2 linked regions of the Pseudobacteroides sp. genome follow. The protein of the gene in region 1 interacts with the protein of each later gene in a pairwise test. Links are inferred from orthologs where the notes say so. Each region holds a gene or a part of one and is shown on either strand. Other genes may lie near its edges.

What was found.
Region 2: the proteins of rpe (region 1) and eno interact in binary tests that used the Escherichia coli proteins (3 or more experiments, as listed by UniProt). The link is inferred for Pseudobacteroides sp. from one-to-one orthologs.

The regions. Positions count from the first base shown.
Region 1 is NZ_DATCTU010000011.1:44,705-47,814, reverse strand. The notes cover bases 157-2,930. They hold rpe (ribulose-phosphate 3-epimerase), read left to right. Parts: upstream 157-1,097; coding sequence 1,098-1,763; downstream 1,764-2,930. Other genes in these bases: sigI (RNA polymerase sigma-I factor), read left to right, coding at 2,495-2,930; VIO64_RS03250 (thiamine diphosphokinase), read left to right, coding at 1,760-2,395; rsgA (ribosome small subunit-dependent GTPase A), read left to right, coding at 195-1,088; pknB (Stk1 family PASTA domain-containing Ser/Thr kinase), read left to right, coding at 157-189. Also shown: more of pknB, read left to right, coding at 1-156; more of sigI, read left to right, coding at 2,931-3,110. UniProt on the Escherichia coli protein: Catalyzes the reversible epimerization of D-ribulose 5-phosphate to D-xylulose 5-phosphate.
Region 2 is NZ_DATCTU010000113.1:11,829-15,009, reverse strand. What follows is about bases 37-2,881. They hold eno (phosphopyruvate hydratase), read left to right. Parts: upstream 37-721; coding sequence 722-2,041; downstream 2,042-2,881. Other genes in these bases: rnr (ribonuclease R), read left to right, coding at 2,596-2,881; secG (preprotein translocase subunit SecG), read left to right, coding at 2,201-2,446; VIO64_RS18635 (peroxiredoxin), read right to left, coding at 37-450. In the rest of the region: more of VIO64_RS18635, read right to left, coding at 1-36; more of rnr, read left to right, coding at 2,882-3,181. UniProt on the Escherichia coli protein: Catalyzes the reversible conversion of 2-phosphoglycerate (2-PG) into phosphoenolpyruvate (PEP). It is essential for the degradation of carbohydrates via glycolysis.

The sequences.
Region 1 (3,110 bases):
AGGGTTCTTATTGAAATGACACCTAGTGATACTGGAAAAAGTACTGTAATAATGGATGGTACAGCAAACAAACAGGATTTTCCATTAAGTGTTACAGTGCCTGTGCCTGAAAATGGAAGTACAAATATTAAAGTATATGTTGATAATAAGCCTAATTCAGATATGAACGTTGATTATTCCGGGAGGTAGGTAAGTTGCCTTTAGGTGTTGTAATGAAGGGGATAGGGGGATTTTATTATATAAAATCCCCCTCCTATGGCATAGTTGAATGCAAGGCGAGAGGGATTTTCAGAAAAGACGATATTATACCCTTGCCTGGAGACAAGGTTTCTTTTTCAATAGTTGATACAGATAAGAATACAGGGCTCATTGAGGAAATTTTGCCACGGACCTCGGAGCTTGTCAGGCCAGCTGTAGCAAATGTTACTCAGCTTGTAGTTGTTGTAGCAATCAAATCACCGCAGCCAGATTTCTTATTATTGGATAAAATGCTTATTACTGCAAGTATCAAGGATATAAAACCTGTTATTTTGATTAATAAAATCGATAAAAGTACTGAAGAGGATGTTGAAAAAGTAAAAAAAGCATATGAAAATACTGGCTACAAGATGTTCTTTTTAAGTGCCAAGACTCATGAAGGGTTTGATGAGCTAATGGATATTCTAAAGGATAAAATAACGGTTTTTGCAGGCCAATCGGGAGTCGGCAAGTCAACAATTCTAAACCGATTAGCGGGATCTGTACTCATGGAGACCGGTGAGGTCAGCGACAAAATTGAAAGAGGAAGGCATACTACAAGGCATGCGGAGCTTTTTGATCTTCCAAACGGAGGACTTGTGGTAGATACTCCGGGATTCAGTTCTTTCGAGCTTGCAGGAGTTGAGCTTAATGACCTTGAGCTTCATTATCCGGAGTTTGAAAATCATTTGGGAAGATGCAGATTCAATGGTTGCAGCCACATAAATGAGCCGGATTGTGTTGTAAAGGAAGCGGTAGTTAATGGCGATATAGATAATGAAAGGTATGAGAGATTCGTCCATTTCTATTGCATGCTAAAGAAACAAAAAGACCAGAGATATAGAAAGTAGGGGCGAAAAATGATTAAAATTGCACCGTCAATTTTGTCGGCAGATTTTTCCAGTCTTGGCGAGGAGGTCGCAAGAGCGGAGAAGTCGGGTGCCGACATTATACATATAGACGTAATGGATGGATGTTTTGTTCCGAACATCACTGTGGGCCCAGCGGTTATAGAAGCTATCAAACCTTATACAAAGCTGCCTTTGGATGTACACCTTATGCTGATAGAGCCTGACAGGTATATAGACAAATTTTGCGATGCAGGTGCCAGTATAATTTCTGTTCATGTTGAAGCATGTAAACATCTCCATAGTACAATACAAAGCATCAAACAAAGAGGAGTTAAGGCTGCAGCGGTATTAAATCCGGCAACTCCTTTATGCTCGATTCAATGGGTTCTAGATGAATTGGATATGGTTCTCTTGATGACAGTTAACCCGGGTTTTGGGGGGCAGCAATACATAGATTCGGTAACGGAAAAGATCAGAGACTTAAGAGGTTTGATTACAAAGAGAGGATTAACTATAGATATAGAGGTTGACGGAGGAATAGGGCCGGAAAACATATACAAAGTAACTGAAGCCGGAGCAAATGTTATAGTTGCAGGATCATCCATATATAATGCACCTGATATGGAACAAATGATAAAGATTCTCCGAGAGGATTCTTACAAGGAGGCAAAATGAAAGCTGTCATAGTCTGTAGCGGAAGCATTGAGGATTATGATTACCATAAAAGATACTTTGAAGACAGCCAAATAGTTATAGGAGTTGACGGGGGTGCGAAGCATCTTCGGAAGCTCGGCATTTTTCCTGATATAATGATGGGAGATTTTGATTCAATTTTTAAAGAGGATTTTGATTATTTCAAAGATGCAGGAATAAGTTTTCTAAGGTATCCTTCCCAAAAGGATATGACCGATTCCGAGCTTGCATTGGAATACGCTTTGGAAAGGGGTGCCCGATCGGTAGTTTTACTTGGATGCCTGGGTACTCGCTTTGATCATTCCCTTTCAAATATCTTTTTGTTAAAAAAGATGGCAGATAAAAATATCAATTGTATAATAGCAAATGAACGAAATGAAATACAGCTGGTAAAAGACCACATAATTCTTAAGAATGAAAACAAAATGAAGCTCACCATTCTTTCCCTATCTGAAAGTGTAGAAGGTATAACTTCCAAGGGGCTTTTATATCCTTTGGAAAACCAAAGTCTAAAACTTGGCTCATCTAGAGGAGTTAGCAACGAATTTATTGAAGATATTGCAGAAATATCAATAGATAAGGGCTTACTTCTGGTTATTAGGTCCATCGACTAGAAAAATTCAAAATAAATCCCATATAGTCAAAATTATTTTATCAACCCCGTCACAAAATATGCTAAAGCATGGAAACCATATATTAAAGGGGTGTAATAAGTGTTTGGTATAAAGAGAAGCAAGAAAAATAAAACCGGTTCGCTAAATGAAACGATAAAAGAAATAAAGCTTGGCAACAGTCAGCTTAAAGAATTGTTTATTGAGGATTACAAGCCGTTTATTTTAAAATGCGTTTCAAAAGCTTCAAAAAAATACATTGATACACATAATTCAGAAGAATACAGCATAGGGCTTATTGCTTTCAACGAAGCAATTGAATGCTATGAAGTCAATAAAAATGCCCACTTTTTGACTTTTGCGGAGCTGGTTATTGATCGTCGTGTAAAAAACTATCTTAAGAAAGAGCTTAAGCATAAAAATGTTATACCTATTACAAATTACTTGTCAAATGAGGATCAAAGAATGAATTTCATTGAGAATGATTCCATGATTGTACATTTCGATCAGGTTGAAACAAGATCGGAAATCGAGCAATTCAAAAGGGAATTGGGCCATTTTGATATCAGGTTTGAAGATCTGATAAGCCATGGTCCAAAGCATAAGGATGCTCGGGTAAGTTGCATTAGGATTGCGAAGTTTATCACATCCGATAAAAATATGTTAGCCAGACTGATGGATAAGAAAAATCTTCCGGTCAAGGACATATTAAGCAATA
Region 2 (3,181 bases), on another replicon or contig:
GCTTCTTCCAATATTTAGATCATGAACAACAGAATATTTTACGACACCGTCAGGATCAATGATAAACAAGCCTCTTAATGCAATTCCTGCTTGTTCAATGAGGACACCATATTTTTGAGATACTTCTTTGGTAATATCGGATGCAATTGGGAAATTAATTTTTCCAAGACCGCCATTTTCAACAGGGGTGTGGATCCATGCCTTATGTGAAAATTTACTGTCTATGCTTACTGCAAGAACTTCAGCTCCAGCCTTTTTAAATTCTTCTATTCTTCTGCTCATAGCAGTGATTTCAGTGGGGCATACAAAAGTAAAATCCAATGGGTAGAAGAAAAGTACCAACCATTTTCCTTTATAGTCACCTAGTGATACATTTAAAAAATCTTCGCCTTTTCCATCCACACACTCCATATTAAAATCAGGTGCTTGTACTCCAACAATACGATTCATCCTTGTAAACCTCCTTTAAGTTATATAAGTATTTTTAATTTTTCATGATGTATTTATACCATTTTATTTTCATGTAAAACATCAATGTTACATTTTTGTGTACATGTTAAACAACTTTTCATTCATGCATTAATACATAAAATAAAAAAATGTAATTAATAATAAAAACGGTTAAAAAATTAACAAGCATTTTACAAAATATTATTTACAATTGTCAAGACTTAAGTTATTCTATTAATGTTATATTTTAAGAATGGAAGGAGATTAAGTAATGAAACAGTATTTAGAAATTGAAAGTGTTTACGCTAGAGAAATACTTGACTCAAGAGGTAATCCTACAGTAGAGGTTGAAGTAATAGCAGAAGGCGGATTTTTAGGAAGAGCAGCAGTTCCTTCAGGTGCTTCAACAGGTGCTTTCGAAGCTATAGAATTAAGAGATGGTGATAAAAGCAGATACTTGGGAAAAGGCGTTCAGAAGGCAGTTGATAACGTTAACAACATAATAGCACCTGAAATTGAAGGTATGAACGTGTTTGACCAGGTAGCAATAGATAATGCCATGATTGCTTTGGACGGAACTCCTAACAAAGAAAAATTAGGAGCAAATGCTATTTTAGGAGTATCTATGGCTGCTGCAAAAGCTGCTGCTGAAGCTCTTGGATTAAGCCTTTACCAGTATATAGGCGGTGTAAATGCAAAGGTTCTTCCAGTTCCGATGATGAACATCATCAACGGTGGAAAACATGCTGACAACAGTGTTAACATTCAGGAATTTATGATAATGCCTGTTGGTGCTACAAGCTTCAAGCATGCTCTTCAAATGTGTGCGGAAGTATTCCACAACTTGAAAAAGGTATTAAGCGGCAAAGGTTACAGCACTGCAGTAGGTGATGAAGGCGGATTCGCACCTAACCTTAAGACTGACGAAGAGGCAATTCAAGTTATATTGGAAGCTGTTGAAAAAGCAGGATACAAGCCTGGAGCTGACTTCAGAATTGCTATAGATGCAGCTGCTACTGAAATGTATGAAGAAGCTAAGAAAAAGGGTCAGGAAGGAAGTTACTATTTCTGGAAAGCTGACATAATGAAGACTAAGGAAGAAATGGTCGCTTTCTGGTGTGATTTGGCAAATAAATACCCGATCATATCATTGGAAGACGGCGTTTCAGAGGAAGATTGGGAAGGTTGGAAGATGCTTACTGAAGCAATCGGTTCTAAGATTCAGTTGGTAGGGGACGATCTTTTTGTTACAAATACTGAAAGATTAAAGAGAGGAATCGACCTTGGAGTAGGAAATTCCATACTTATCAAAGTTAACCAGATCGGTACACTCACTGAGACTCTTGATGCTATCCAAATGGCAAACAGAGCAGGTTATACTGCAGTTGTATCACATAGATCAGGTGAAACTGAAGATGCTACAATTTCTGATATAGCTGTTGCTACAAACGCTGGTCAGATTAAGACCGGAGCTCCTTCAAGAACTGACCGTGTTGCAAAATACAACCAGTTATTAAGGATCGAAGAAGAACTTGCTGGTGTAAGCCAGTACCCAGGCCTTGATGCATGGTTCAATCTTAAGAATAAATAATAGCACATTAAAAAAGATGGTGTTGCAAATCTACTATTGAGTAATTTGCAGCACCTCATTTTAATTAAATTATATCAAAAACAATCCATATAATGCTTGTTTTTTGTTTTTATTTATGCTACAATGATAGTTGTCAATTTGCCATGGAGGTGTTTTGTAATGAGTGCAGTAAATATTATTGTGAATATATTTCATATATTGTTCGCCGTTTCGCTAATAGCGGTAGTTTTGTTACAATCAGGTAAGCAAGCGGGTTTATCCGGTTCTATAGCAGGTGGAGCCGAAACCTTTTTCGGTAAAAACAAAGGCAGAACAATAGATGCCTTGTTAAGTAAGTATACAACTGTTGCTGCGGTATTGTTTCTAGTTACCTCAATAGCTTTGGAGTTACTTATAAACAGATAATTGCAGAGTTTACACTGGTTATACAAGACAACTATCATTATTGGTAGTTGTTTTTATTATGTCTAGGAAATTTTCCATTTTCAAAGTATATTGATAAAAGCCAGGGGAACAATAAAAAATAAAAAATATTCGGAAGGGCTAGGTTATTGATGAGTGATATGAGACAGGACAGGAAAAAGAGAATAGTTTCCTTTATGAAGGAAGATGCTTATAAACCTCTTCTTTTTAAAGAACTTGTGGCGGTATTGGACGTTCCCAAGGATGATATTGCTGACTTTGAGAATGTTTTGACCGAGTTGGAACAGGAAGGTAAGATATATAAGACTCGCAGGGATAGATACGGTATACCTGAAAGAATGAGCCTTGTATCAGGGCGTTTGCAGGGAAGTGAGAAAGGGTTTGGTTTTGTGATACCTGATGAGGAAGATACCGATGATGTATTTATCCCTGCCCACTCATTGCATGGAGCTATGCATAACGATAGAGTAATTGCAAGAGTAAATAAGGGTACAGCTCCCGGTAAAAGGTCGGAGGGTGAGATACTGAAGGTATTAAAGAGGGCTAACACCAATGTTGTGGGTACATTTGAGAGCAGCAAGTATTTCGGCTTTGTTATACCAGATGATAAAAGGCTTGGTGCCGATATATTTATTCCAAAGGACGAGGTTAATGGTGCTCAGACAGGTCACAAGGTTGTAGTAGAGCTTATAAAATGGCCTGAGCAGAGAAGAAATG